One region of the Streptomyces sp. NPDC093600 genome, then DNA from elsewhere that is predicted to be linked to it. Evidence: riboswitches for the same ligand, from Rfam matches in the RefSeq annotation. Region 1 holds a riboswitch; each other region holds the start of a gene.

Region 1 (7,407 bases):
CGGTCGTGGTGGGCTGGACCATCAGCGGGTCGCCGCGGTGGCTTCGGAGAGCGACTGGGCGAAGGCGAGGGTCTGGCGGACCGTGTCCGGTCCGTCTCCGGCGTCGCTGACGCGCAGGCTGAGGTCGTCGGCGGTGGCGTTGCCGGTGTAGCCGTGGTCGGCGTCGCAGTTGGGGTCGCCGCAGGCGGCGGGCTCCAGGTCGATCCGGGAGACGGCGCCCCAGCCGATGGTGAGGACGACCTCGCGGGGCAGCGTGCCGGGGGTGTACGACTCCGGGTTGGCGACGACGCGGCTGACGACGACCGAGGAGATCCGGTCCAGCTTGACCGACTCGGTGGAGGTCGTGGCGTACGGCGTCGGAGAGCTGGTGTCGGCAGCCTGCTCGTCGGTGTGGCTGACGATGAAACGGTTGGCCGTCAGGACGAGGACGGTGACATGGCGGCGGACCTCGTTCGAGTCGAACGTGGTCTCCTGGTGCACCAGGTACGACGCGATCGCCTCGCCACCGACGGCGGCCTCCACCGCCTCGGCCACGAGGGCCGGGTAATAGCCGCTGCGCTCGATCGCCGCGCGCAGCCCCTGGGTCGTCGTACCGGTCTTCGCCATGGACTCCATCCTAATCCGTTGGAAGGGGCGCTCCGGGCCGCTCGGGGCGGGCCCGGCGGCGGGGTCAGTAGCTCGGCAGGCTGCGCGGGCCGAGGTCCGTACGGGGCGGGGGCGCGGCCAGGCGGACCATGGCCCCGAGCACGGAGAGGCCGCGCGAGGCCACGACCACGGGCTCCAGGGTGACCGCGACCACCTCGGGGTGGTCGTCCACGAGCCGGGAGACGCGCAGCAGCAGCTCCTGGAGGGCGGGGGTGTCGACGGGATCGGAGCCACGCCAGCCGAAGAGGAGGGGCGCGGTGCGGATGGACCGTACGAGCTCGGCGGCGTCCCGGTCGGTGGCCGGGACCAGCCGGTGGGACATGTCGCCGAGCAGCTCGGAGGCGGCTCCGGCGAGCCCGAAGGAGAGGACGGCGCCGACAGCGGGATCGATGGCGGACCGCACGACGGTGTCGACTCCGCGCGGCACCATCGCCTGTACGACCGGGTGGAGCTCCTCGGGCTTGCCGAGCGAGTCGGTCAATTCGGCGTAAGCGGTACGGAGTTGTCCCTCGGTGGCGAGATCGAGCCGTACGCCGCCGAGGTCCGGGCGGTGGCGCAGATGGGGCGCGGTCGTCTTCAGGGCCACGGGATAGCCGAGGCGGGCGGCGGCCGCGACGGCGGCGTCGGGGGTGGGCGCGGGAAGGGTCGGGAGCACGGTGATCCCGTACCGGGCGAGCAGTTCGCCGGCCGCGTCGGCGCCGAGGGTCACGCCGCGGGCGTCCGCGTCCGGCCCGAGCAGCCGCTCGATCTGTGCGGCGGCCCCCGCTTCGTCGATGTGCTCGTACTCCGGTACCCGCCCGGGCTCGGCGGCCTGCCGCCGCCACTGCCCGTACCGCACGGCCTCGGCCAGCGCCCGCACGGCCCGCTCGGCGGCGGGGTAGGCGGGAATGTTGCCGCTGCCGGGGGCCGGCGAGGGCGCGGGCGATGGCGGCAAGGTGCCGGGCGCGGACCCGTCCGGCCCCTCCCCGCCGGTGCCGGAGCCGACCGTCACCGGGTGCGGCGGGGAGCCGGCCTTCGCCGGGCCACCGGGGCTGGACGTCCCCGCGCGCGAGGGAGCGCCGGGGCCGGGCGCCTCCGGACGCGGCGGAGCACCGGAACCGACCGCCGGCGCCGGCGTCGTCGTCCGGGTGGCCGGGGACGGGCGGGTGCTCGTCGCCGCCGAGAGGGCTTCCGCCAGGCCGCCCATCTCGACGTGGACCACGACCACCGGCTTCGCCGGGGCCGGGGCGGAGGCGACGGCCTCGCGGAGGTAGGCCGCGAGGACCTCGCCGTCGCCGGATTCGACGATGCCGTTCTCGCCGACCCACGGGATCGCCGTCACGACGACCGCGTCACTGGTGTCGTCCGCGAGCGCCGCCGCCAGCGCCTCGCGGAAGTCCGCCGGGCTCGCCGCCGTCGTCAGGTCGAGCGGCCGCAGCGGACGCAGCCCTTCCGTCAGACAGGCGTCGTAGGTCAGCAGCCCGAGCGACTCGGAGTTGCCGAGGATCGCCACCCGGGGCCCGGTCGGCAGCGGCTGGGCGGCGAGGAGCAGGCCCGCGTCGACCAGTTCGGTGACCGTGTCGACCCGGATGACTCCGGCCTGCCGGAGCAGCGCGGAGACCGTGGCGTGCGGGATGCGGGTGACGGGAACCCGGTGTCCGGGGGGCGCGCTCCCGCTGTGGCGGGCCCCCTTGACCACCACGACCGGCTTGACCGCCGCTGTGCGCCGTGCCAGCCGGGTGAACTTGCGGGGGTTCCCGATCGACTCCAGATAGAGCAGGACGACATCCGTCTCGGGGTCGTCGTACCAGTGCTGGAGGAGGTCGTTGCCGGAGACGTCCGCGCGGTTGCCCGCCGAGATGAAGGAGGAGAGCCCCGCGCCCCGTCGGTGGAGTCCGGCGAGGAGCGCGATGCCGATCGCCCCGGACTGGGTGAACAGCCCGATCCGCCCGGACGTCGGCATCTGCGGAGCGAGGGAGGCGTTCAGCCGGACACCGGCCGAGGTGTTGATGATCCCGAAGGCGTTGGGTCCGATGATCCGCATGCCGTACGAGCGGGCCTGCCGCACCAGTTCCCGCTGGCGTTCCCGTCCCTCCGGCCCGCTCTCGGCGTAACCGGCGGAGAGGACGACCAGGCCCCGCACCCCGTGCTCGCCGCAGTCGGCGACCGCCTCCGGGACCCGCTCGGCGGGGACGGCCAGGACCGCCAGGTCCACCGCCTGGCCGATGTCGCCGACGGAGCGGAAGGCCGGCACGCCGTCGAGCGAGGCCGTCCCCGCATCGAGGGCCCGGTTCACCGCGTACGTACGTCCGGTGTAGCCGGCCTCCAGGAGGTTGCGCAGCACGGTCCGGCCGACGCCGCCCGGGGTGCGCCCGGCTCCGACGACGGCGACCGAGCCGGGGGCGAGCAGGCGCTGGACGGAGCGGGCCTCGGCGCGCTGCTCCCGCGCGCGCTGGACGGCGAGCGAGCGGTCGGTGGGCTCCAGGTCGAGGTGGAGCCGTACGGAACCGTCCTCGAAGCTGCGCTTCTGGGTGTACCCGGCGTCCGTGAACACCTTGATCATCTTGGTGTTGGCGGGCAGTACCTCCGCCGCGAAGCGCCTGATGTCCCGCTCCCTCGCCACCGCCGCGATGTGTTCGAGGAGCGCGGAGGCGACGCCTCTGCCCTGGTGCGCGTCCTGGACGAGGAAGGCGACCTCCGCCTCGTCGGCAGGGGCGCTCGCGGGGAGGCCCTGGGCGTTGATGCGGTCGTAGCGTACGGTGGCGATGAACTCTCCGCCGACGGTCGCCGCGAGCCCCACCCGGTCCACGAAGTCGTGATGGGTGAAGCGGTGGACGTCCTTGGCGGAGAGGCGCGGGTAGGGCGCGAAGAAGCGGTAGTACTTCGACTCGTCCGAGACCTGTTCGTAGAAACTGACCAGCCGGTCGGCGTCATCGACGGTGATGGGCCTGATGCGCGCGGTGCCGCCGTCACGGAGGACGACATCCGCTTCCCAGTGGTCGGGGTATGCGTGTTCAGGCTGTTCCGACGCGCTCTGCATGGGCCAAGCGTACGGCCGGGGTACGACACCGGCACCGGTCGTGCACGGCGTGCGTGCCGTGCGGGGTACGGGCAAGGTAGGAAGGCCGAAGGGCCGCCGTGTCCGGGCCGGAGGTCGGTACGAGCATGTGGCAACCCGTGAGAGACTGGTCTAGACAACCCGCTTGAGACTTGAAGGGCAACACCATGGCTGAGCGCCGCGTCAACGTCGGCTGGGCCGAGGGCCTGCACGCCCGCCCCGCCTCCATCTTCGTCCGTGCCGCCACGGCCTCCGGCGTCCCCGTGACGATCGCCAAGGCCGACGGCAACCCGGTGAACGCCGCGTCGATGCTCGCGGTGCTCGGTCTGGGCGCGCAGGGCGGCGAGGAGATCGTGCTCGCTTCGGACGCCGAGGGCGCCGAGGCCGCGCTGGACCGTCTCGCCAAGCTGGTTGCCGAGGGTCTCGACGAGCTGCCCGAGACCGTCTGACGACATCTGTCGACATCTCGAAAGGAGCCGCACCCGCCGTCGTACCTGCGGGTGCGGCTCTTTCGTTTTCCGCGCGGTCGCTCCGGACCGGAATTCACGGGCAGCGTACATTCCGGACGACGTGATTTCCGTCGCGACTGTTTCCGGTTTTTCGGGCAGCACGAATACAGCCGGAGAATTCCTTCTCTTTGTATACGGCTCCGTTGTTAATTCCGGACGCTCGCGGTGTTGACGGCATGTTGCGAAACCCTCACACGCCCTCGCTCGGAGCGCTTCAGCCGGTGCAGGACCAGCGACCGCTCCGCATGCAGGGCGGTGAGCGCGCGGGCCCGCTCGGCGTCGCCGCGCGCCACGGCGTCGACGATCGCCCCGTGCTCGGCCCACGCCTCCACGGGCTGGGCGGCCGGCTCGACCACGTACATCCAGGCGATCTTGTGCCGGAGCTGGGTGAGCAGCGCCGTGAGCGCCGGGCTGCCGGACGCCTGCGCGAGCGTCTCGTGGAACCAGCCGCCGAGCGAGCGCAGGTCCTCGCCCTGGCCGCGCCTGGCCCGCTCCTGACCCAGTCTGACCAGGCCGCGCAGCACCTTGAGATGGGCCTCGGTGCGGCGCTGGGCGGCGCGGGCGGCGCCGAGCGGCTCAAGGAGCGACCGTACGTCCAGCAGGTCGGCCGCCTCCTGCTCGGTGAGTTCGGCGACATGGGCCCCGGCGTGCCGACGGGTGATCACGAACCCCTCCGACTCCAGGGTCCGCAGCGCCTCGCGGACCGGGACGCGGGAGACTCCGTAGCGGCGGGCGAGCTGCTCCTCGGTCAGCCGGCCGCCGCGCTCGAAGACACCGGAGACGATGTCGTCCCGGATCGCCGTGCATACCGAGTGCGCGGGGATGCGCATGTTCGACCTCCGCCTGATCCGCGCGAAACCGATCCTCTTGACGTCCGTCCGCCGGTTCCTCGCCGACTCTTCGATTACGGACGACTGTTCGGTGACTCTATTGCAGCAGAGCGGTAATTCCGATGGCTCCCGTGGATTTATGGATATCTTTTGGCCGAGAAAAGCCCCGGCTCAGTACGAGCCGGGGCTTTTCTGACGTGGACGGGCGGGACGCCCGGCGCGGTCGGGTCAGACGTTCACGCCGCGGGCGCGCAGATACGCGACCGGGTTGATGTCGGAGCCGTACTCGGCGCTGGTGCGGGCCTCGAAGTGCAGGTGCGGGCCGGTGGAGTTGCCGGTCGAGCCGGAGATGCCGATCCGCTCGCCCGGGGTGACGGTCTGGCCGACCGAGACGGTGACGGCCGAGAGGTGCCCGTACTGGGTGTACGTGCCGTCGTTCATCCGGATGACGACGTTGTTGCCGTACGCGCCGCCCCAGCCGGCCTCGACGACGGTGCCGGAGCCCACGGAGACGACCTTGCTGCCGTAGGCGGCGTGGAAGTCGACGCCCGAGTGGCTGCCGGAGGACCAGAGGGAGCCGCCGGTCTTGTAGCCGGTGGTGACGTACGAACCCGCGATGGGCAGCTGGAAGGAGTTCAGGCGCTTGCGCTCGGCCTCACGGGCGGCGCGCTCCTTGGCCTCGCGGATCTCCTTGGCGCGGGCCTCGGCCTTGCGCTTCGCCTCGGCCTTCGCACGGGCCTCGGCCTTCGCCTTGGCGAGGGCCTCGACGGCCTCCCGCTCCTGGACGGCGGCCTGGACGTCGATCTGGTCCGCCAGCGACTCGGAGACGACTGCCTGGTTCAGGCCGGTGTCCTCCAGCGAGCGGGTGTCCGTGTCGGCGGCGAGCGCCGGGGAGGCGAGGGTTCCGATGACGCCGGTGGTGGCGAGGGTAGCGACGCCGGCGAGGCCCGCGCTGCGGCGCGCCAGACGGCTCGGACCACGGTGCTTCCCGGTGGCACGGGTGAACGCCATGAAGTGGCTGATCCTTTCCTTCCTTCTCGCCTACCGGGTTAGCTGACGGGTTCGGAGCAGGAAGGTCTCCTACGGGCCCCTCCGCGCTCTGGCGAAGGCGTCCGATTCACCCCAGGGACTTCGTGTGGGTCCCCGGCTCCCCAGGCTCGCGCCTGACGGGGACTCGGCGATGACTGTCCGGTGCCGCGGGTGCGGCGGGTGCTACTGACGAACAGCCGGACCGACGCTAAGCGGACTGTCTTTCAATCAGCAAACAGACCCGCCCTTTTGTAAGACATGCCACAGGGCAGAGGGGCACCCTCTCCCGCAATACGGACAAAGGCCCGACAAAGGCGAGGACCCCGACGTACGGTGACGTCGGGGTCCTCGGAGCGGCGCGGGAGCGCCTCGATCAGCCGGTGACGACGGTCACTTCACCGATGCCGAGCGCGCGCACGGGCTCCTCGATCTGCGCCGCGTCACCCACGAGCACGGTGACCAGGCGGTCCACCGGGAAGGCGTTGACGACGGCCGCCGTCGCCTCCACCGTGCCGGTCTCGGCCAGCCGCGCGTACAACTGCGCCTGGAAATCGTCCGGAAGGTGCTGCTCGACCTGGTCGGCGAGCGTTCCGGCGACGGAGGCGGCCGTCTCGTACTTCAGCGGCGCCACGCCCACCAGGTTCTGCACGGCGACATCGCGCTCCGCGTCCGTCAGACCCTCGGCGGCGAGCGTGCGCAGCACCTTCCACAGGTCGTCAAGTGCCGGGCCGGTGTTGGGGGTGTCGACGGAACCGCTGACGGCGAGCATCGCGGCGCCGTTGCCCTCGCCGTCCGAGCGGAGCACCTGGCCGAAGGCCCGCACGCCGTAGGTGTAGCCCTTCTCCTCGCGCAGGACGCGGTCGAGACGGGAGGTGAGGGTGCCACCGAGGCAGTACGTGCCGAGGACCTGGGCCGGCCAGACCCGGTCGTGCCGGTCGGGGCCGACGCGGCCGATCAGCAGCTGGGTCTGGACCGCACCGGGCCGGTCCACGATGACCACGCGGCCGGTGTCGTCGGCCGTGATCGGCGGCATGCGGCGCGGCTCGGCCGTGTCGCCCGTCCAGGCGCCGAGGGTCTCGGCGAGGACCTTGTCCAGGTCGACGTCGGTCAGGTCGCCGACGACGACGGCGGTGGCCGTGCCGGGCCGCACATGCGCGTCGCGGAAGGCACGGACGGCGGCGGCGTCGATCGCGGCGACCGTCTCCTCGGTGCCCTGGCGCGGCCGGGACATGCGCGAGCCGGCCGGGAACAGCTCCTTGGAGAGCTGCTTGGCCGCCCTGCGGGCGGGGTTCGCCGTCTCGTGCGGGATCTCGTCCAGCCGGTTGCGCACCAGCCGCTCGATCTCGGTGTCGACGAA
Region 2 (7,407 bases), on a different contig from region 1:
GGGGTGATTCTTCCCCGTTCCGCGGCCGCTCAGCCCGTCACGAAGCAGAACTCGTTGCCCTCCGGGTCCCGCATCACCTGGAAGTCCCCGTAGTCGTCGGTGACGATCCCGGCGACCCGCTCCGCCCCCCGGCCGGTCACCTCGTCGGCCGCCGCGTCGAGATCGGGCACCTGGAGGTCCAGATGGAGCCGGTTCTTGACGGCCTTGCCCTCCGGCACCCGTTGGAAGGCGAGCCGGACGAACCCCGGCGGGTCGACGTACGACCAGTCGGGGCTCCGGTCGACCGGAGCCCCGCCGACGAGCTCGGCCCAGAACCGGACCAGAGCAGCCGGATCGGCGCAGTCGAAGACGATTTCCTGAACAGTCGCACGCATACGTCTCAGCGTACGGAGATCACGGCCGGTGCGCCGAGGCGAAACGCTGCGCGTCCCAGCTCCCGCCCAGCGCGGGAGCCAGCCACTCGACCGCCGCCGCCCGGAAGCGGGCCGGGTCCAGCGCGCCCGCGCCCTCCGGCACGGCCCCCAGCAGCGGCGCCCCGGCCGCCTCCGGCAGATCCTCCAGATTGCAGCGCGCGGCCAGATCGGGGACGGCCGGCCAGCTGCCCACCACCACGCCCAGCTGCGCGATGCCGCGCGCCCGCAGGGCCTCGGCCGTCAGCGCGGTGGTGTTCAGCGTGCCGAGACCGGCCGGCGCCACCACCAGGACCGGCGCACCGAGCAGTCGGGCGGAGTCGGCGAGCGTGCCGCCCTCCTCGTCGAAGCGGACCAGCAGCCCGCCCGCCCCCTCCACCAGCACCAGGTCGTGGGAGGCGGCCAACTTCTCCGCCGCCTCGGCGACCTCCCGCGGTCCGACCGGTGCCATGCCCGCCCGCCGGGCGGCGGTGGCGGGCGCCAACGGCTCGGGGAAGCGGGCGAGTTCGGCCGAGGTCTCGGCTCCGGAGAGCCGCACGACCTCGTCCGCGTCGCCCCGCTCGTGCGGAGCGAGCCCCGTCTGCGCGGGTTTGAGCACGGCCACCGAACGTCCCTGGCCGACGGCGACGGCGGCCAGGGACGCGGTCACGATCGTCTTGCCGATCTCCGTGCCCGTGCCGCTGACGACGATCACGCTCATGTGGTGCGGTTCCTCTCTGTCGTGCTCTGTCGCGCCGACCCGTCAACGGTCAGCCGGCCGGCCGTCGACGGGTCGGCGCCGGGGGCGGTTCAGCCGGCTGCCGCCGCCGCGAGGACCGCGGCGCAGACGCGTGCGACGTCCTCGTCGCCGGTGACGAACGGCGGCATGGTGTAGATCAGGTCGCGGAACGGGCGCAGCCACACGCCCTCCCGTACCGCCGCCTCGGTGGCCGCCGCCATGTCCACCTCGTGATCGAGCTGGACGACCCCGATGGCGCCGAGCACCCGCACGTCCCGGACGCCCGGCAGCGCGGCGGCCTCCGCGAGCCCCTCGCGCAGCCCCGCCTCGATCCGCTTGACCTCCACCGCCCAGTCCTGGGCGAGCAGCAGGTCGATCGAGGCGCAGGCGACCGCCGAGGCCAGCGGGTTGCCCATGAACGTCGGGCCGTGCGCGAGGACCGGAACCTCGCCGCGCGAGATCCCCTCGGCGACCCGCGTCGTACAGAGCGTCGCCGCCATCGACAGATAGCCGCCGGTCAGCGCCTTGCCCACACACATCACGTCGGGGGAGACCCCGGCGTGGTCGGCGGCGAACAGCGCGCCGGTGCGGCCGAACCCGGTCGCGATCTCGTCGAAGACCAACAGCACGCCGTGCTCGTCGCACGCCTCCCGCAGCACCCGCAGATACTCCGGCGCGTGGAAGCGCATCCCGCCCGCGCCCTGCACCACCGGCTCCACGATCACCGCGGCCAGCTCCTCGGCGTGCCGGCCGATCTCCTCGCGCAGCAGCTCCGCGTACGACTCCTCGTACGCGGCGGGCGGCGCGTCCACGAACACCTGGCGCTGCAGCACGCCCGACCACAGCTCGTGCATCCCGCCCTCGGGGTCGCACACCGACATCGGCTGCCAGGTGTCCCCGTGGTAGCCGCCGCGCCAGGTCAGCAGCCGCCGCTTGCCGGGCCTGCCCACCGAGCGCCAGTACTGCAGGCACATCTTGGCCGCGACCTCGACGGAGACCGAACCCGAGTCGCTGAGGAACACATGCCGCAGCGGCTCGGGCGTGATCTCCACCAGCCGGGTGGCGAGCCGCACGGCCGGCTCATGGGTCAGGCCACCGAACATGACATGGCTCATCCGGTCCAGCTGGCCCCGCACCGCCTCGTTGAGGACCGGGTGGTTGTAGCCGTGGATCGCGGACCACCACGAGGACATGCCGTCGATCAACTCCGCCCGGCCGTGCACCGGTTCGGCGAGGCGGAGCCGGACCCCGGCGGCGGACGCGACGACCAGCGGTTCCGTACGGCCCGGCATGGGGCCGTACGGATGCCAGACGTGCGCCCGGTCCAGGGCGAGCAGTTCGCTGTTACGCATTGGGCGCGAGGTCCGTGCCGGCGCCCCGGCGGCGGACCGCCACCAGGTCCGTACGGGCGTTCGGCGCCTCGGCGGTCTCGGCCGCCGCCGCTTCCCGGGCCTCGGGCACGGGACCGCCGCACGGACCGCAGCCGGCACCTTCGGCGTGCGAGCCGCAGCCGGTCCCCGCCTCCGCGTGCGAGCCGCAGCCGGCCCCCGCCTTCGCGTGCGAGCCGCAGCCGCCCGCCACCGCGGCGAGCGCGTCGGCCCGGTGCTCCGGAAGCGTCGTGGTGCCCGCTCCCTCCACCTCGAAGCCCGCGTCCGCGATCATGTCGAGGTCCGCCTTGCCGGCCTGGCCCTCGCTCGTCAGATAGTCACCGAGGAAGATCGAGTTCGCCAGATGCAGCGCCAGCGGCTGCATCGAGCGCAGATGCACCTCGCGGCCGCCCGCGATCCGGACCTCCACGTCCGGGCAGACGAACCGGACCATCGCCAGGATCCGCAGACAGCGCTGCGGCGTGAGGTTCCACTCCTTGGCCAGCGGTGTGCCCTCGAACGGGATCAGGAAGTTCACCGGCACCGAGTCCGGGTCGAGCTCACGCAGCGCGTACACGACGTCGACGAGGTCCTCGTCGCTCTCGCCCATGCCCGCGATCAGACCCGAGCAGGCCGACAGGCCGGCGGCGTGCGCCTTCTGGACGGTGTCCACCCGGTCCGCGTAGGTGTGGGTGGTGGTGATCTCCCCGTACGTCCCCTCGGACGTGTTGAGGTTGTGGTTGTACGCGTCGGCGCCCGCCTCGCGCAGCCGCTCCGCCTGGCCGTCGGAGAGCAGCCCGAGGCACGCGCAGACCTCGACGCCCTCGTTCTGCTCCTTGATCGCCTCGATGGTCTTGCCGACCCGGTCCACGTCCCGGTCCGTCGGGCCGCGGCCGCTCGCCACCAGGCAGACCCGCTTCGCGCCGCCCGCAACACCGGCCGCGGCGGCCTGGGACGCCTCGTCCGGCTTCAGCCAGGTGTACTTCAGGATCCCGGCCGTGGAGCCGAGCCGCTGCGAGCAGTACGAGCAGTCCTCCGGGCAGAGACCGGACTTCAGATTGACCAGATAGTTCAGCTTCACCCGGCGCCCGAACCACTCACGGCGCACCTTGCCGGCCGCGGCCACCACATCGAGCAGTTCGTCGTCGGAGGTCGCCAGCACGGCGAGCGCTTCTTCACGGGTCGGCAGCTCGCGCCGCAACCCCTTGTCCACCAGGGTGTTCAGCAGGTCCATAAGGGCTGATCCTGGCCTACGGCACGCCCCCCGGCCAAGGAGGAACCGAACAACAGCGCCGGTTTGAGGTGTGTGGATCGCCACACTCTGACCTCGGACGCGGCCGGTTAGGGTCTGTGCGCTGCCTACAAAAGGATCTGCCTCATGCTCAGGGACGAGGACACGCGGGCCGAGGGCTCGGACGGGGGTTCGGGCACCGACGGGCGCCGGACCGCGTTCGACTGGACGGACGCCGAGGCACGCGGCCGTGCGGCGGCCGGTCTCGTCCGCACGCTGAGGCCCCGGGCCGCGGAGTCGGAGCTGCTCGACCTGGCGAGCAACGACTACCTCGGCCTGACCCGGCGCCCCGAGATCACCGAGGCCGCCGCGGCGGCCGCCCGGCGCTGGGGCGCGGGCTCCACCGGTTCGCGGCTGGTCACCGGCACCACCCGGCTGCACGCCGACCTCGAACGCGAACTCGCCGCGTTCTGCGGCTTCGAGGCCGCCCTCGTCTTCTCCTCCGGTTACACGGCCAATCTGGCCGCCCTCACCGCGCTGAGCGGCCGCGGCTCCCTGATCGTCTCGGACGCCGGCAACCACGCCTCGATCGTGGACGGCTGCCGGCTCTCGCGCGCGGAGACGGCCGTGGTCCCGCACCGCGACCCCGAGGCCGTACGCAAGGCACTGCACGCCCACGGCGGGCGGCGGGCCCTCGCCGTCACCGACTCGGTCTTCTCGGTGGACGGCGACAAGGCCCCGCTGGCCGAACTGGCCCGGGCCTGCCGGGACCACGGCGCCGCGCTCGTCGTCGACGACGCCCACGGCCTGGGCGTCCTCGGGGAGGGGGGCCGGGGCGCCCTGCACGCCGCGGGTCTCGCCGGTGACGAGGACGTCGTCGCCACCCTGACCCTCTCCAAGTCCCTCGGCAGCCAGGGCGGCGCCGTCCTCGGCCCCGCGCGGGTCATCGAGCACCTGGTCAACGCGGCCCGGACGTTCATCTTCGACACCGGGCTCGCCCCGGCGGCCGTGGGCGCCGCACTCGCGAGCCTGCGCCTGATCCACGGCGAGCCCGGGCTCGCGGAGCGGGCGAGGAGGGTGGCCACGACCTTGTACCGGCTCCTGACCGACGGCGGGCTGACCGCCGTACGCCCGGACGCGGCCGTGGTCTCGGTGCGCGCCCCCTCGCCGGAGGCGGCGCTGAGGTGGGCGGCGGACTGCCGGGCGGAGGGCCTGGCGGTGGGCTGCTTCCGGCCCCCTTCGGTGCCGGACGGCATCTCCCGGCTGCGGCTCACGGCCCGCGCGGATCTCAGCGACACCCAGATCGCCGAGGCGGTGGCGACGATCGTCCGCACCGCCCCGGCAGGCTCCTAGGGAGTGTCCCGCGGACCGGCCCGATATGCCTTAGGGGAGAGCCGCCTCAAAAAGGTTGCGCCTCGCCGGAGTTCACCGCATCGGGGGACAGATATCGGCATATCTTGGGGGATCGACACCCATGGCGGTACGTCCGGTGGCACTCTGACGGCGAGCGCAATCCGGGGCGGGGCCCCGGTGGGAAAGGGACAGCGTCGCCATGGCAGACCATCAGGAAGCAACCGTCACTCTGCCGAGCGATCCCGCCTCGGTGTCCGCCGCACGAAGATATGTCGCCGACGTTCTCGGCGAGTGGGGCCTCCCGGACGGCAGCGCCACCGCCGACACCGTCCGGCTGATCGTCTCGGAACTGGCCACCAACGCCGTCCAGCACACCTTCGGCCAGTCGCCCACCTTCACCGTCGACGTCCGCCTGGAGCGCGAGGAGCGGCTGTGCGTCGGCGTCACCGACAGCCATCCGCGCCGGCCCCGGCGGCTGCCGGCGGCCGTGCAGCAGGACAACGGCCGGGGGATGGTGATCATCCGCTTCCTCGCGGCCGAGGCGGGTGGCCGGCTCGCGGTCACCCCGACCGCCGACGGCGGCAAGACCGTCTGGATCACGCTGCCCTGGAAGGCTTCCCTGGTCTAGGGCCTCTCGTTCCGGTCAATGCCGGGCCCGTCAGCGGACCCGGCCGTAGTAGATCTTCGAGGACCAGATCTTGTCGAGCTTCACCCAGGAGCCGGTCTTGGGGGAGTGCCAGATCTTGTTGCCACCGGCGTAGATGCCCACGTGGTAGACCCTTCCGCCGGAGTGGAAGAACACCAGGTCGCCCCGCTGCCTGCTGGAGGCGGAGATGTGCCGGGTCTTGTTGTACTGCTGCTGCGCGGTACGGGGCAGCGACTTGCCCGCCTTCTTGTACGAGTAGAGCGTGAGCCCCGAGCAGTCGAACCTGCTCGGCCCGGTCGCTCCGTACTTGTAAGGCGATCCCTTCTTGGCGGCGGCGATGCGCAGCGCCTTGTCGGCGTGTGCGGTCGCGGCCTGGGCCTCCGGTGCGCCGCCCGGCGCCAGCAGCGTGCCGCCGACGGCGGCGAGGGTGAGAGCCGAGACGGCTCCGGCCCGGGACAGCAGGGACGGGACATGAATCTGCGCAGTCATGCGCAACCCTTCGTCAGCCGCCTGTGAAGGATGACCTGTCGGGTTCGGGCAGGACGAAGATGCCCGGCCGCGGCTGCGGCTTCACCCCGAGGGACGGCCCACCTGCTCGGTCGTCCCGTGCTGCTCGGGTCCTCCACTCCTGCCGATCCACTCCTGTCGACCAGACGTCCGGGACAGCGGCAGGACTCGGCGTCCGCCCGGACCGCCCCGCCGCGGTGGCGGGGGCTTGTCGTCGTCACGGATCTTGACCCAAACACTGGTCGAAAACCGAGCTGAAACGGCGATATGTGAGGCTCCTCACGACTGATCCGTTCGAGTGGACAAGAAGGTTTCGTGATCTTCAGAGGTTTGGTCGACGGGCCCCGTACCAGGGCTGGAACAGCCGATTCCGCCAGATGTGTGCACCTGTCCTGCAACTCACCCCTCCCATAAGTCGATTCGTCGACTACGCCGAACGAGGGAGGGATTTCACGGCGCCGGTGCTCCGAGTGGACCTCGACACGACACGCGGGAATGTCAACTGGCCGGTGCGCCGGGGAACCTGACGGGACCCGCGCCGCGCTTCGCGTCCCGGTTCTGGATCACGTGGTCCACCAGGCCGTACGCCGTGGCGGCCGGCGCGTCGAGAACGGTGGTCCGGTCGATGTCGGCGTCGATCCGCTCACGGCTCCGCCCGGTGTGGGTGGCCAGCATCCCGGCCACCATCGCGCGCAGGCGCAGCAATTCCCGCGCCTGGATGTCGAGATCGCTGGGCTGCCCGTGCAACGGCTCGGCCATTGCTGGCTGCTGGAGCACGATCCGGGCTCCGGGCAGGGCGAGCCGCTTGCCCGGGGCTCCCGCCGCGAGCAGGACGGCGGCCGTGGAGGCGGCCTGCCCGAGGCAGGTGGTCGCCACGTCGCAGGTGATCACCTGCATCGTGTCGTAGATGGCGGACAAGGAGCTGAGCGAGCCGCCGGGGGAGTTGATGTAGAGCGAGATGTCCCGGTCCGGGGCGGCGTACTCCAGGTGCAGCAGCTGTGCGATCACGTCGTTGGCCGACGTCTCGTCGATCGGTGTGCCGAGGAAGACGATCCGCTCCTGGAGCAGCTTGGAGTACGGATCGAGGGTCCGGATCCCGGAGCTGGTGCGCTCGGTGAACTCGGGCAGCACATAGCGAAGGTCCATGGGGCACGCTCCTTGTAAAAAATGTACAG
Region 3 (7,407 bases), on a different contig from region 1:
CGAGCAGCACCGCGAAACGGTCCGCCCATCCCACATACGTCCCGTCGGGTCCGGGATCTCCGACGCCCTCGGTGAAGCTGTCACCGATCGCCGCGTACGACCCGAATACGTCCATGTCTCTTGATCTCGAATCGTCTGCCACGGGAGCACATCTTTCCCTTATGGGTGTGACCTACGCGACCGTAAGGAGGGGTTGACGATAGGTGAGATACACCACCGGTCAAGATTGCACCAAGCCGGAATACACCGAGGGCCCGGCACGAAGGTGCCGGGCCCGGGATGCGTGCCGATCGCGCGTCGGGCGACGACGCGTCAGATGCCGACGCCCTTCTGGCGCAGGTACGCCAGCGGGTCGATGTCCGAGCCGTAGCTCGGGCCGGTGCGGATCTCGAAGTGCAGGTGCGGACCGCTGGAGTTGCCGGTGGAACCGGACAGGCCGATCTGGTCGCCGCCGTTGACGGACTGGCCGGCGGAGACGGAGAGGGAGGAGAGGTGCGCGTACTGCGAGTAGGTGCCGTCCGCGTGCTGGATGACGACCTCGTTGCCGTACGAACCGCTCCAGCCGGCGGAGTACACGGTGCCCGCGCCGACGGCCTTGACGGAGGTGCCGGAGGAGGCCATGAAGTCGACACCGGTGTGGTAGCCGGAGGACCACATCGAACCGGAGGCGCGGTACGGCGTGGAGACGCCGCCGCTCACCGGGGCGACCCAGCCGGAGGAGGGCTGCGACGCCGGCTTCGACTCCACGGCGGCGCGCTCGCTGCTGCGGGAACTGCGCGACTCCGCCGACTCGGAGGTGGACTTCCCGGCCTTCGGAGCCGCCTTCGCCTTGGGGGTGGCGGCCTTGGGCGCGGCCTTCGGAGCCTCGGCCTTGGGCGCGGGCGCCTTGGCCGTGGACTTGGCGCCGAGGGTGAGCTTCATCCCGGGGAAGATCAGCGAGGGGTTCTCGCCGACGACCTGGCGGTTGTCCTCGTACAGCTTCTTCCAGCCGCCGGCCAGGTGGTGCTCGGCGGCGATCTTGGACAGATAGTCGCCGGCGACGACGGAGTACGTCTTCGGCTTGGCCTTGGCGGCGGCGGGCGCGGCGGCCGGGGCCTTCGCGGCGGCGGCGACGGCCTGCTCGGGCATCACGGCGGGAGCGGACTTCTCGGCGGCGTGGGCTCCGGTCGCGCCGAGGAGCGGCAGGGCGACGACGGCGCCACCCGTGCCGGCGGCGACGAATCCGCGCGTGATCGGATTGACCTTGGGACGGCGGTGCTTACCCTTCGCGGGCATGGCGAATTCCTCTCCGTCGCCTGCGAGGTGAGCTGTCGGGTTCGGACTGGAGATGTCCGGCCGCGTTCTCACGCGGCTTCACCCCGAGCCGGGCCGGCACGAGCCGGTTCGGCGTACTACCTGGGTCCCCCGCTCCTGCCATACGTGGGTGGGTGCGGATTCCGGACGGTGGCAGGATTCGGCGGTCCGACCGGATTGACGGTGACCGTAGACGAGCGGGGTCGGCGTGAACAAGCCGTCGCATTCATCTCGCATTCCCCGCCGTGAAATTCAACCGGAATTCCGGTCACCCTCCGCGATGACGGAGCCTCGATTCCCTTTTCTGCCAGGGCTATTGCGGAAGACGATCAGGCACGGTCCGTCACGGTTATGACGCTGCTCACGCCCCGGAACCCATCTCCCCAGCAATCAGGGCGCGTTATCCCTAACGCCCCAATTCGGACAGAACGCTCGTTACCGCCTCAGGGGTGTGCGAGCGGGCCGCCACCCGGAATGATTGCCCCAGGAACCGATCTCGTATCGTCGAAGTCCGCCAACACTCAGGAGCACTCGTGACGCAGCAGCTGCCGCAGGTCCCGTCGACCGAACCCGAGCTGACCGGGGTCCGAAACTTCAGGGACGTGGGCGGCCTGCCGACCGTGGACGGCGGGTCGGTGCGGTTCGGGCGCCTCTTCCGCAGCGGCCACCTCGCGCACGCCACGGAGGAGGACGCGGCCTTCCTGTCCACCCTCGGGCTGCACACCGTCTTCGACTTCCGCAACGCGGCGGACCGGAAGGTGGAGGGCGCGGACATCGAGCTGCCGGGTGTACGAAATGTGAACATTCCGCTCAATGACCCGGCCGACGGCAAGGAGTTCTGGAAGCTGGTCAGCGGGGGCAACCTGGAGCAGCTGCGCGGCGCGCTCGGCGACGGCAAGGCGGCCGACCGCATGGCCGAGTCGTACCGCAAGATGATCGTCGAGCGTACGGCGGAGCACAGCCGCGTCCTGCACGCGATGGCCGAGGACAGCGTTCCCGCCCTGATGCACTGCGCGGCCGGCAAGGACCGCGCGGGTCTGTCCATAGCGATCTCGCTGCTCGCGGTGGGCGTCGAGCGCGAGGCGATCGAGGCGGACTACATCAAGTCGAACGACCCCCACCGCCGCTACAAGATCCGCCGCAGCGCCACCGACGCGGACGCCATGGCGCCGGAGGTGATGGAGCTGCTCGGCCCGCTCTTCGACGCGCGCGTGGAGTACCTCCGGGCCGCGTTCGAGACGATGGAGCAGACCTGGGGCACGGCCGAGAACTACCTCACGCAGGGCCTCGGGCTCGCCCCCGAGACCCGTGAGCGGCTGCGCGAGCGCCTCGTCAGCGAGGCGTAGCCCGGCCGATCGGCGCGGCTACTGGTTCTGTCCGCCGAGCACGAAGAGCAGATAGAGGAAGCCGGCGAAGAGGTGCCCGGCGACCAGGTAGGCGAAGAGGCGGAGGACCAGCCCCTTGGGAAACCTGCCGCCCCCGCGCTCCTCACCGGTGATCTCACCGGATTTGTCGGACATTTCAGCCCCTTTCGATGGGCTCAGCGTGCGTGCGGGCTTCCCGCGCCGAGACACAGCTCGGCGGCGGGGCTCTGCATCAGCGTGTGGACGAAGAGCAGGTCGGCCCCGCCTCGGGTGGCGGCGCCGATGCGGTGCGGGGTGAGCGAGTCGAAGTGCGCGCTGTCCCCCGGGTCGAGGACGTGCACGGCGTCACCGAGGGCGAGCCGCACCCGGCCGTCCAGGACGTGGAGCCACTCCTCGCCGGGGTGGACGCGCACGATGTCGGCGTGGGTGGCGTACGGCACGTGGACGCGGAGCGCCTGCAGGGCGCGTCCGGGTCCGCCGGCCTGGTGGTAGACCCAGCCGTCGGCCTCGACGGGCTCGGCCCGGCCCGCGCGGACGATCGGGTCGCGCTCGGGGGGCATCTCGCCGAGGAGCTCCGAGACGGTCGTACCGTAGATGCGGGCGAGGGCGAGCAGCATCGGCAGCGACGGCTGGCGGCGGCCCGTCTCCAGCCGGGAGAGGTGGGCCGGGGACAGACCGGCCCGCCGGGCGGCGGCCTCCAGGGTGAGCCCGCGCCGCCGCCGCAGCCCGCGCAGCTGCGGCGCGACGTCGGAAAGCGCGTCCGGCGCGGCGGGGTCCGGGGCGTCGAGCGCCGGGTGATCCGGCGCGGCGGTGTCCGGGGACGGCTCCCCGGGGAGGCCTCTATTGGACCCAGGATGTTTCCTCTGGGGCAAATTGCTTGCCTCAGAGGCAAAAGGGGCCCAGACCGCGTCGTCAGCGCTGGGCGACCGCCTGCTTGACCAGCGTCTTCCCGAAGTCCCACATCAGCCCGCCCCCGCCGTGCGCGTCGTCCATCACCGCCGTGAACGCGGTCACGAACCGGTCCACATCCGCCTCGTCGATGATCAGCGGTGGAATCAGCTTGATCACCTCCAGTCGGTCCCCCGACACCTGGGTCAGGATCCGGTGCCGCTGAAGCAGCGGCACCACGACCATCTGGGCGAAGAGGCCCTTGCGGGCGGCCTGCAGCATCGTCCAGCGGCCGCGCAGCCCGAGCGACGAGGGGCGGCCGAACTCGATCCCGATCATCAGCCCCCGCCCCCGGATCTCGTGCAGCAGCTCGTAGCGCGGTACGAGCTCCCTCAGCCGCGAGGAGAGCAGCTCCCCCATCCGGCGGGCGTTGGCCACCGTCCCCTCGGACTCCATCACCGAGAGCACGGCGAGGCCGGCCGCCATGGCCTGTGCGTTCGAGCCGAAGCTGGCGGAGTGGACGAGGACCCGGTCCATGGAGGAGTAGACCTTCTTGAAGATCCAGTCCTTGCCGAGGGTCGCGCCCACGGGCACATACCCGCCGGAGAGCGCCTTGGCGACACAGAGCAGGTCCGGCTCGACCCCCTCCTCGTGCTGGTACGCGTAGAAGTCGCCGGTCCTGCCGAGCCCCGTCTGCACCTCGTCGGCGATCAGCAGGGCACCGTGCTCGTGCAGCAGCTCCTGGGCGGCGCGCAGGAAACCGGGCGGGGCCTCGTGCACCCCCTTGCCCTGGATGGGCTCGACGACGAAGGCGGCCACATCGCCCCTGCGCAGCTCCCGCTCCAGCGCGTCGAGGTCACCGAGCTCGATCGCGGTGTCGGGAAGCAGCGGGGCGAAGCCGTCACGGAAGCCGTCCTCCCCGTTGACCGACAGGGAGCCGGTGGTCAGCCCGTGGAAGGCGTGGGAGCAGTAGAGGACCCTCGGTCGGCCGGTGGCGTACCGGGCGAACTTCAGCGCCGTCTCCACCGCCTCCGTACCGCTGTTGCCGAAGAAAACCCGGTCAAGGTGCGGGCTGTGGGTGAGCAGCTTCTCGGCGAGCAGTCCGGGCAGGGGCTGGCAGTCGAAGCGGGTGAGGTCGGCGAGCGAGGCGTCCAGGACGTCGTGGAGGGCCTTGCGGACGACGGGGTGGTGCCGGCCCAGACCCATGACGCCGAAGCCGGCGAGCATGTCGAGGTAGTCGCCGCCCTCGGCGTCCCAGAAGTGGGCGCCCTCGGCCCGCTCGTACACCTTGTCGAAGCCGATGGTGTGCAGCATGCGCGGGAGCTGGTGGTTGAGGTGCCGGGCGTGCAGTTCATAGCGCTCGGCGCCACGGGCGGCGAGCAGCGCCGCGAGGTCGAACTCCGTACTCATTGACCGTTCTCCTTCTGTGCCGGGGCGGCATGTCGCACAGCGCCTGGCCGGCGGCCGCGCCGGCCCCGCCCGTGCGGCTGTCGTCCTCGCCGGCCGGGGGGCCCGCGCGACGGCGGCGTGGGCTCCCCGTACTCCTCAGCTCACCCGTTGTTGCCCGAGACGGTCTCGCGGACCGCCCTGAGGGATTCCTTGAGCGATCCCATGGTGGCGAGGACGGCGGTGGGTTCGTAGCCGCAGTGCGCCATGCAGTTGGCGCAGCGCGGGTCCTTGCCGCGGCCGTACTTGTCCCAGTCGGTCTCCTCGATCAGCTCGCGGTAGGTGGGGACGTAGCCGTCGCTCATCAGATAGCAGGGGCGCTGCCAGCCGAAGAGGGAGTAGTTCGGAATCGCCCAGGCGGTGCACGGGAAGTCCGCCCGGCCCTCCAGGAAGTCCAGGAAGAGCGGCGAGTGGTTGAGCCTCCAGCGGCGGCGGTTGCCGCCGGCGAAGGCCTTCCTGAAGAGCTCCCGGGTCTGTTCGACACCCAGGAAGTGCTCCTGGTCGGGCGCCTTCTCGTAGGCGTACGCGGGCGAGATCATCATCTCGTCGACCTGGAGGTCGTCGTTGAGGAAGTTGAGCACCTCGATGACGGTCTGCGGGGTGTCGGTGTTGAAGAAGGTGGAGTTGGTGGTGACCCGGAAGCCGCGCCGCTTGGCCTCCTTGATGGCCGCCACCGCCTCGTCGAAGACGCCTTCCTTGGCCACGGACTCGTCGTGCCGCTCCCGCAGCCCGTCGATGTGCACCGCGAAGGCGAAGTACCGGGAGGGGGTGAAGTCCTCCAGTTTCTTCCGCAGCAGCATGGCGTTGGTGCAGAGGAAGACGTACTTCCTCTTCGCCACCAACTGGCGCACGATCTCATGGATCTGAGGGTGCATCAGCGGCTCGCCGCCCGCGATGGAGACCATCGGCGCCCCGGACTCCAGGACCGCGCCGACCGCCTGGGCGACCGGCATCCGCTGCTTGAGGACACCCGCCGGGTGCTGGATCTTTCCGCAGCCCTCGCACTTGAGGTTGCAGGCGAACAGCGGCTCGAGTTCGACGATCAAAGGGAACTTGTCCCGCTTGCGGAGCTTCTGTTCGAAGAGGTAGGTCCCGACCCTGATGGACTGACGGAGCGGCATGGCCATAACTCGCTCACCTCCTGGGGAGCAGCAAAGAACGGTGCCATTCGAAGAATGCGGGAAGGACGGCACGAAGAACACGGAAAGCCGATATTCCACCGCGTACCGTGCCGACCCGGACCAGTTCGTGCTCCGGAGCGTCCACGACCACCCGTACGGCCGCAACCGGGCGCGGCCCGGCGGCCAGGGCGGTACGGAGCGTGGCGGCGGACTCCATGTCGACCGCGATCGCGCCGGTGGCCCGCAGCTCCGCCCGCTCATGGCCCCGTACGACATGGTCGGAGCCGGTCAGCGGCCCGGTGTGCACGGTCCGCCCGGGCAGCGCCCGGGTCAGGGCGTTGACCAGCAGCTCGGTCCCGGTGCAGGGGGTGGTGCCGTCGGGGCCGCGGGTCTCGTCGGCGACGATCAGGTCCCCCGGGTGCATGCCGGGGGCGAGGCCCGCGCAGAAGCCGGACGCGACGACCGCCGCGTCCCGCCGGTCCGCCTCGCCGAGCGCCCGGGCGACGGCGGTACGAGCGTGGGCGGGGCCCATGCCCGTACGCAGCACGGTGTACGCGCCGCCGCCCCGGCCGCCGCTGCGCAGGGCGAACTGCTCGATGCCCAGCGCGCAGGCGATCAGCAGCGGCGGCAGGGAGCCCGCGGTCCCCGGCTCCTCGCCCATCAGCCCTCCTTGGCGACGGCCGGCTCGCCGTTCACATAGCGGCCGAGCGCCGTCAGCGGGAACACCTGCCGGTAGAGGTGGTAGTTGATGGAGAAGTCCCACGGAAAACCGGTGCCGGTGAAGTACGGCTCGTCCCAGGAGCCGTCCGGGAGCTGGGTCCCGGCGAGCCACGCGACGCCCCGCTCCACGGCCTCGGTCCCGCGCTCCCCGGCGGCGAGCAGGGCCAGCAGCGCCCAGGCCGTCTGCGAGGCGGTGGAGGCGCCGTGACCGATCCAGGGCTCCTCCCGGTACGAGCGCAGGTCCTCGCCCCAGCCGCCGTCCTCGTTCTGCACGGACCTCAGCCAGACGACGGCCCGGCGGATCGCCGGGTGGGACCCGGGCAGCCCGGCGGCGACCAGGGCGGGGACCACCGAGCCGGTTCCGTAGACGTAGTTGACGCCCCAGCGTCCGAACCACGCTCCGTTCGGCTCCTGTTCGGCGAGCAGCCACTCGATCCCCCTGCGGGTACGGGGGTGCTGGGCCTTGCCTTCGTAGGCCAGCATCTCCACCACGTGGGCGGTGACATCGGCCGACGGCGGGTCGATGACCTCGCCGAAGTCGCAGAACGGCAGCCGGTTGGGAAAGGCGCTGGTGT
Region 4 (7,407 bases), on a different contig from region 1:
GGGACGCGGATCGGGTACGGATCGCTGCGTTGCTTCCCCCAACCTCGGAGGATGCTGTCCCATGCCCGTCCGCAAGGCCGCCGCCCGAGCGCTGATGAGCACCCTGTGCGCAGCGCTGCTCCTCGCCGCCTGCACGAAGACACCACCCCTGCCGCCCATCACGGGAGCGGCGGGACCGCCCGGCCAACGAGACGCCGCACCCCACGACCGCCCGGCCCCCCTGCGAACACCGTCCTCGGCCGACCGCATCCCGGGAGTGGGCCCGCTCACCCGCGCGCGGGTTCCCGACGGCACCGGTCAGGCCCTCGTCGTCGTCGGAGAGACCGCGGACACCAACCGGGCCACCGCCGTGCTCTACGAACGCGACGAACGAAAGCAGTGGCGTCGCGTGGCGGGACCGTGGTCCGCGCACAACGCGCTGCGCGGCTGGACCACCCACCATGTGGCGGACGATCTGCGCACCCCGATCGGCGTGTTCCGCATCGGGGACGCCGGCGGGCGACTGCCCGACCCGGGCACACTGCTGCCGTACGACCAGGACGAGGAGTTCGCGCTCGACGGCACCGGCTTCGCCGGAGAGCCGCTGGAAGGCTCCTTCGACTACGTGATCGCCATCGACTACAACCGCGTCCCCGGTACGACCCCGCTCAACAAGAAGCGGCCCCTCGGACTCGGGCGGGGCGGAGGTGTATGGATCCACGTGGACCACGGCGGGCCCACCCAGGCGTGCGTCTCGCTTCCCCGCGAGGTCATGCCGCGACTCCTGCGCGCCCTGGATCCGCGGAAGGAACCGGTCGTCGTCATGGGTCCGAAGGCGGACATCGCACGCTGAAGGGGCTCCGGGCCGACGGCCCGGAGCCCCCTGGGTGGCGCCGGATCAGTAGGGGCCGTTGACGTTGTCGATGGAGCCGTAGCGGTCGGCGGCGTAGTTGCACGCGGCGGTGATGTTGGCGACCGGGTCGAAGAGGTCCATCGACGTACCGGGCACGTGGTAGGCGAGGAAGGTCGGCTCGATCACCTGGAGCAGGCCCTTCGAGGGAGTGCCCTTGGCGGCGTTGGAGTCCCAGAGGTTGATCGCCTGCGGGTTGCCCGAGGACTCGCGCATGATGTTGCGGTGGATGCCGTCGTACGTGCCGGGGATGCCGTACCGGGCCATGACGTCCAGCGACTCCCGGATCCAGCCGTCGAGGTCGTTGGTGTACTGCTTGGCGGCCGCGGGGGCGGCCGGAGCGGCGGCCGGAGCCTGGCCGGGGGCGGCGCCGCGCTCCTGGGAACGGCTGGCGCGGTCGGTGGCGGACGTCGCGGCCTTCTTGGGCTCCACCTCGGCCTTCGCCTTGGCCTTCGCCTTCGTCTTCGGCTGCGCCTCGGGCGCGGTCGCCGACTGCTTGCGAATCGTCAGTTCGAGACCAGGGTGAATAAGTGACGGGTTGTCACCCACGGCGCTGCGGTTGATGCGGTACAGGACTTTCCAGCCGCCCGGAACGCCCTGCTCCTCAGCGATCACGGAAAGGGAGTCACCGCGCGCCACCGTGTACTTCTGGGCGGCGGTTCGGGGCGCTGCGGGAAGCGTTTCGTTGATCTTTTCGACGGTCCTCGCGGCGGCCTTCTCCGCGGTGATTCCGGTGGGGGCGCCGGCCGCCGTGGCGGGAGCGGCGTGGGCGGCGGCGGTCGCGACCAGGGGCAGGGCCAGTGCGGCGCCGCCCGTACTCGCGAGGGCGATGCCCCGGGTCAGAGGGCGTGACTTGGGGCGCCGGTGCTTACCGTGTGCGGGCATGACGAGTTCCTCTCCGGCGCCTGCGGGGTGAGCTGTCGGGTTCGGGCTGGAGATGCCCGGCCGCACGCGTGCGACTTCACCCCGATCCGATCCGGATTTTTTCCGAACCGGAGAGAAAAGTGGGTCCCCCGCTCCTGCCGACGGGTGAATAGGCGGTCTTTCGGACGGTGGCAGGATTCGGCGATCCGTCCGAATGCAGATGACCGTAGGCGAGAAATGGAGCCGAAAACAAGTCTCCGGGTCCTCGGGAATTCCCGAATACGGCGGCCGTGTGTGACGCCGCCCTCACTACCGGGCCCGAGCGCGCCGAACTCCCTTTGGCGGGCAGGCCGAGGGCCGGGGCCGAAACGGTTGCCTCGTCCGGCCGTGATTCACGTCACCCGGTAACGAATATCGCCCTTAACTGGAAATCGGCCACGCTGGGGAGAATCGAAAGAAAAATGAATAACGCCCCTCGGTGTCCCTTTTGATGGTTTATTACCCCCTGTGCGACCACTACCTTGCGATGCAAGGTAGTGGTGCCTATCATGCACCGCATGACAAAGGAGCCGCCGGGCGCCGGTGACCAGCGGCGCAGCCAGCTTCTGCGCGGAGTGCTCGACCTCTGCCTGCTCGCCCTGATCGCCGAACGGCCCCGATACGGCTTCGAGTTCGTCGAGGCGCTCACGGACAGCGGGCTGGAGCTGGTCAGCGAGGGCAGCATCTATCCACTGCTGTCCCGGATGGAGCGGGCCGGACTCGTCGAGTCGTTCCGCGCGCCGTCGTCCAGCGGCGGCGCACCCCGGAAGTACTACCGGCTGACCGGGGCGGGCCGCACCGAACTCGACCGGGGCCGGACCGTCTGGCGCACCTTCGCCGCGCAGGCCGGCCGCGTCCTCACCGACACCGACGAACCCACGGGGGAGACACCGCATGACAACTGAGCAGATACTCGCCGTCTGCCGCAGCAACTGGGAGTACCGCGGCCTCGACGACGCCGCCGTCCGCGACATGCTCGCCGAGCTCTCCGCCCACCTCCAGGACGCGGAGGCGGCCGGACGCGCACCACGCGACGTCGTCGGCGAGGACGTCAAGGCGTTCGCCGCCTCCTGGGCCCGGGCGCGCAGGCCGCTGCACCACAGAGTCCTCCGGATGGGCGCGATGATCCTCTTCGTCGCGGGCATCCTCCTGCTGTTCACGCACCTCGTCCGCTGGACGCCGGCCGTGGACATCACCGCCGGCCGCCTGGCCTTCTGGCTCGGCATCGGGGTGGTCACCGTCGTCCTGGAGCTGCGCCGCGGCTCCCTCGGCCTCGGCAGGAGCTGGCTCCTGGCGCTCCTCGTCGGCATGCCGGTCCTCCTGCTCGCCGACGCGCTCGCGGGTGACGCCCCGCTCTTCCGCCTGCCGCTGTGGGGCACGGTGCTGCTGACCCTGCCGGGACTCGCGTACGCCGTCACCGAGGCGCGCGCCCGGCCGTTGTCTCCGCAGGTGGAAGCCTGATTATCCGATTGCAGGGCTCCGGGCGCCGTGGGAGCCTGTGCTGCCGCGCGGACGGACCGACGGCGAGCGGAGGGGAAACACCTGTGGGTGCGTCAGCGGCAGGCGACATCGTGACGACGAAGCTCGGCACGGTGCGGGGGACGACCAGCGACGGGCTGCGCGTCACACGGGGAATCCCCTACGCCGCACCGCCGTTCGGAGCCGGCCGGTTCCGCGAGCCCCAGCCCGCCGAGCCCTGGGGCGGGGTACGGGACTGCACCCGCTTCGGTCCCGTCGCCCCGCAGTCCGCCGAACTCCCCGGAGCCCCGGTCTGGCGCCCCGGCGACGAGGACATCCTCACCCTCAACATCTGGTCACCGGCCGAAACGTCGGGCCCGCTCCCCGTGCTGTTCTGGATCCACGGCGGCGCCTACACCTTCGGCTCCTCGGCCCAGCCCGATTACGACGGATCCGCCCTCGCCCGGACCGGACTCACCGTGGTCACCTGCAACTACCGTCTGGGCTTCGAGGGGTTCGGACACGTCCCCGGACTCCCCGACAACCGCGGCCTGCTCGACCAGATCGCCGCACTGGAATGGGTACGGGACAACATCGCCGCCTTCGGCGGCGACCCGGACCGCGTCACGGTGGCCGGACAGTCCGCGGGCGCCGGCTCGATCGCCTGCCTGATGAGCGCCGCGCGAGCCCGTGGACTCTTCCGCCGCGCCATCGCGCACAGCGTCCCCGACGCCTACTTCCCACCGGAGTTCGCCGCCGGCCTCGCCCGCAAGGTGGCGGAGGCCGCCGGTGGGGAGCCGACCGCCGAGGGGCTTCTCTCCGCGACGCCGCAAGCCCTCGTCGAGGCCTCGGATCGCGTGGTCTCCCAGTACGCGGCCGACCCGGAGTCGGGACCCCTGCACTACGACACGGTCATCTACGGCCCGGTCCTCGACGGGACACTGCTCGCCGAGGATCCGATCGACGCCCTCTCCGCCGGCGCCGGCCGTGACGTCGATCTCCTGGTGTGCCACACCACCGAGGAGTACTGGCTGATGCGGCAGGTCGGCAGCATGCCCGCGGTCACCACCGAGGACGGACTGGCACGCTTCGCCGCCGAGTACGGCCTTCCCGGCGACCTCGTCGAGCGGTATCGCGCCCTCCTGCCCGATGAGTCCGTGCTCGACATCCACCTCGCGCTCGCCGGTGACGCGCTCTTCGCCACCCACAGCGTCCGCCTCGCGCAGGCCCATGCCCGGGCCGGCGGCCGTACCCACCTCTCCCGGTTCGACCGCCGCCTCACCCGCCCCGACGGCACCCGGGTCAGGGCCTGGCACGCCGCCGACGTCCCCTTCGCCCTCGGCACCCTGGACGCCGACGGCGTCGACTTCCTCACCGGCGGCCCCGCCGACGCGGACGACCGCGACCTCTCGCGGCGCATGGTCCGCGCCTGGTCCGGCTTCGCCACCGCCGGTGACCCGGGCTGGGCACCGCTCGACGGCCCGTCCGGAACCCCGGTCCACGTCTGGGCCGTCCCCGGCGACCGCGAGGAGGGCCCCGCGGCCACCCACGCCCTGTGGCACGACGTACGAGCCGCCGGGCTGCGGCTCTGAGACGTGCCCGCCGACCCGACCGCTGACCCGCCCGCCGGGACACCCTCGGCAGGCGGGATAATCGGCGTGTCGACCGACACGTCGATCGCCCAGTCAAGCCATGTGACAGGTGAAGCCGCGCGAGACGTCCGGCCGGGGCCCGGCCCGGTGTCCCGCCGCAGGAGAGGAAGACCACCGATGGACGTCCAGCACTTCGAGCGCGTCAACGCGTTCATCGAGGCGCGCCTCCGCCCGCTGTTCGACGCCGAGACGGGCAGCGAGCACGGCTTCGGCATGGACGACACCTCCCGCTCCCTGCGCGCGCTCCTCAACACGGTGAAGGCCGCGGCCGCGGTCAAGGGACTCGCCGCCCAGCGGGCCGACGCGGACCGGGCGACCCGCGACATCATCGACCAGGCGCTGGAACACAACTGGGACGTGCTGCGCGGTGTCGCACGTCACTGGGAGGACCACCCCGACTTCCTCCGCGAGTTCAAGCGCCACGCCTGGGAACTCGACGAGAGCCCCGCCGCCGCGGCCACCACGGAGAGCTGACCCGGCCCACCGCGCTCCCGGCCAACCGCGCTCCCGGCGCGCCGCGCGACAGCGGTCCGCCGATGCGCGCCGAGAGCCCTCGCCTCGGACCCCGATCCGGCCGATCGGGCGGCAGGGCGGCACAATGGCGATCATGCTGCAGTCCTTCCTGCCCGTGCTCGAGCGCATCGCCGAGGAGATGGCGGACCTCGCCGTCCGCGGCCGGCCCGCCGACTACATCCCGGCGCTCGCCTCCGCCGACCCCCGGCGCTTCGGGATGGCCGTGGCCGAACTCGACGGGACCGTGTACGGCGTGGGGGACTGGCAGCACCCGTTCTCGACGCAGTCCGTCACCAAGGTGTTCACCCTCGCCCTCTCCCTCGCCCGCGAGGGAGACGCCCTCTGGGAGCACGTGGGACGCGAGCCGTCGGGCAACCCCTTCAACTCGCTCGTCCAGCTGGAGTACGAGAACGGCATCCCCCGCAACCCCTTCATCAACGCCGGCGCCCTCGTCGTCACCGACCGGCTGCACGGGCTCACCGGTGACGCCTCGGGCTGTCTGCTCGACTTCCTCCGCGCCGAGAGCGGCAACCAGGACCTCGACTTCGACCGCGACGTGGCCGCCTCCGAGACCGAGCGCGGCGACCGCAACGCCGCCCTCGGCCACTTCATGGCGTCCTACGGCAACATCGTCAACCCGGTGCCGACCCTGCTGCGCGAGTACTTCCGCCAGTGCTCCATCGCGGCCTCCTGCGCCGATCTCGCCCTCGCCACCGGATTCCTCGCCCGGCACGGCATCCGCGCCGACGGCTCACGGCTGCTGACCCGCAGCCAGGCCAAGCAGGTCAACGCCGTCATGCTCACCTGCGGAACGTACGACGCGGCCGGCGACTTCGCCTACCGCGTCGGGCTGCCCGGCAAGAGCGGCGTCGGCGGCGGCATCATCGCCGTCGTCCCCGGCCGGTGCACCCTCTGCGTCTGGAGCCCGGGACTCGACGCGCGCGGCAACTCGGTCGCGGGCGTGGCCGCCCTCGACCGCTTCACCACGATCACCGGCCTGTCCGTCTTCTGAACCGCCGCCCGAACGTCTAAGGCGTTTTCCGGCCGGGCTGCCGGCCGGACTCCTCCGGCGTCCGCGCCGTCAGGGCGCCGGAGGCGCGGACCGGCCGCCGGTCAGGGCCGCGAGAAGCCAGTCATGGGCGGCCCCCGGGGTGGGCTCCGGTGGGCCGGAGGACGGAGCGGTCAGCTCGGCCACGAGCTCCCAGTAACGGTCGATACGAGGATCCGAGGCGAGCACGGTCCCCAGCCGACGCCGGAAGTCGGGGCTGTCGCGCGTGCCACGGGAGCGGGCGTAGGCGGAGACGAAGCAGTCCAGCGCCTCGCCCTCGCCCGGTGGCCGCCGCGCCCGCATCTGCGCGGCGGCCAGCGCGTACGCCTCGACGAGTCCGTCGTAGAGCACGGCCGGACGGTTGTCCCGGTCGGGCAGGTGCGCCGCAGGCTGGCAGCGGTCACCACCGGCGCAGTCGCCGGAGACGAAGGCGTGCAGCCGCGCGAAGGCGAGCACCTGAGCCGGTGACGGGTCCGGGGGCGGCTGGGGAACAGCCCGGTCGATCACGGCGGCGGCCACTCGCGCCGGGAGCCTCGGCGGCAGCCAGCGCCTCCAGAAGCGGGCCAGCACCGCCGTGTCGGGTGGAGCGGACACGGCGCCGACGAGCCGCAGCCGGTCGGCGCGCTCCTCCGGCGCGCACTCCTGGAGGAGCTGGAGCGCGGCCTCGCGCCAGCGCAGGGCCGCCATCCGCGTGCCGAGTTCCCGCAGCTGCTCCGCGACGACGTCCCGCAGCGTGTCCTCCCGGTCAAGCACCGTGCCCACGTCGGGGACCGGCAGGCCGAGCGAGCGCAACGCGCGGATCGTACGCAGCCGGTCCAGGGCCTCGGGGCCGTAGCGACGGTGGCCGCCGGAGCTGCGGGCCGCTTCGGGCAGCAGGCCGCGGTCCGAGTAGAAGCGGACGGTCTTCACGGTGACGCCGGCCTTCCCGGCGAGCTCACCGATGC

What was found. A riboswitch is a leader RNA that binds a small molecule or an ion and turns the genes downstream of it on or off. The one in region 1 is predicted to bind cyclic di-AMP.
Region 2: linked by a shared signal. The riboswitch ahead of ACIRB4_RS16850 (C40 family peptidase) and the one ahead of ACIRB4_RS27665 (M23 family metallopeptidase) in region 1 are both predicted to bind cyclic di-AMP.
Region 3: linked by a shared signal. The riboswitch ahead of ACIRB4_RS16290 (peptidoglycan DD-metalloendopeptidase family protein) and the one ahead of ACIRB4_RS27665 (M23 family metallopeptidase) in region 1 are both predicted to bind cyclic di-AMP.
Region 4: linked by a shared signal. The riboswitch ahead of ACIRB4_RS23720 (transglycosylase SLT domain-containing protein) and the one ahead of ACIRB4_RS27665 (M23 family metallopeptidase) in region 1 are both predicted to bind cyclic di-AMP.

The regions. Positions count from the first base shown of each region.
Region 1 is NZ_JBIWIU010000014.1:45,051-52,457, forward strand. It holds gene ACIRB4_RS27640 (alkaline phosphatase family protein) at 1-22, opposite strand, end outside; gene ACIRB4_RS27645 (DUF5998 family protein) at 22-606, opposite strand; gene ACIRB4_RS27650 (GNAT family N-acetyltransferase) at 671-3,664, opposite strand; gene ACIRB4_RS27655 (HPr family phosphocarrier protein) at 3,850-4,131, shown strand; gene ACIRB4_RS27660 (GntR family transcriptional regulator) at 4,338-5,021, opposite strand; gene ACIRB4_RS27665 (M23 family metallopeptidase) at 5,250-6,032, opposite strand; cyclic di-AMP (ydaO/yuaA leader) riboswitch at 6,046-6,211, opposite strand; gene ACIRB4_RS27670 (M16 family metallopeptidase) at 6,424-7,407, opposite strand, start outside.
Region 2 is NZ_JBIWIU010000006.1:37,850-45,256, forward strand. It holds gene ACIRB4_RS16820 (VOC family protein) at 30-374, opposite strand; gene bioD (dethiobiotin synthase) at 394-1,110, opposite strand; gene ACIRB4_RS16830 (adenosylmethionine--8-amino-7-oxononanoate transaminase) at 1,200-2,480, opposite strand; gene bioB (biotin synthase BioB) at 2,473-3,729, opposite strand; gene ACIRB4_RS16840 (8-amino-7-oxononanoate synthase) at 3,874-5,079, shown strand; gene ACIRB4_RS16845 (ATP-binding protein) at 5,279-5,707, shown strand; gene ACIRB4_RS16850 (C40 family peptidase) at 5,738-6,214, opposite strand; cyclic di-AMP (ydaO/yuaA leader) riboswitch at 6,218-6,416, opposite strand; gene ACIRB4_RS16855 (ATP-dependent Clp protease proteolytic subunit) at 6,731-7,378, opposite strand.
Region 3 is NZ_JBIWIU010000005.1:328,751-336,157, reverse strand. It holds gene ACIRB4_RS16295 (SGNH/GDSL hydrolase family protein) at 1-142, opposite strand, end outside; gene ACIRB4_RS16290 (peptidoglycan DD-metalloendopeptidase family protein) at 313-1,275, opposite strand; cyclic di-AMP (ydaO/yuaA leader) riboswitch at 1,280-1,436, opposite strand; gene ACIRB4_RS16285 (tyrosine-protein phosphatase) at 1,827-2,639, shown strand; gene ACIRB4_RS16280 (DUF6126 family protein) at 2,658-2,813, opposite strand; gene ACIRB4_RS16275 (helix-turn-helix domain-containing protein) at 2,834-3,391, opposite strand; gene ACIRB4_RS16270 (aspartate aminotransferase family protein) at 3,570-4,955, opposite strand; gene hpnH (adenosyl-hopene transferase HpnH) at 5,096-6,118, opposite strand; gene ACIRB4_RS16260 (1-hydroxy-2-methyl-2-butenyl 4-diphosphate reductase) at 6,126-6,773, opposite strand; gene shc (squalene--hopene cyclase) at 6,773-7,407, opposite strand, start outside.
Region 4 is NZ_JBIWIU010000010.1:98,182-105,588, forward strand. It holds gene ACIRB4_RS23715 (hypothetical protein) at 62-832, shown strand; gene ACIRB4_RS23720 (transglycosylase SLT domain-containing protein) at 878-1,774, opposite strand; cyclic di-AMP (ydaO/yuaA leader) riboswitch at 1,779-1,939, opposite strand; gene ACIRB4_RS23725 (PadR family transcriptional regulator) at 2,311-2,697, shown strand; gene ACIRB4_RS23730 (hypothetical protein) at 2,687-3,253, shown strand; gene ACIRB4_RS23735 (carboxylesterase/lipase family protein) at 3,361-4,842, shown strand; gene ACIRB4_RS23740 (hypothetical protein) at 5,020-5,376, shown strand; gene ACIRB4_RS23745 (glutaminase) at 5,501-6,427, shown strand; gene ACIRB4_RS23750 (MerR family transcriptional regulator) at 6,497-7,407, opposite strand, start outside.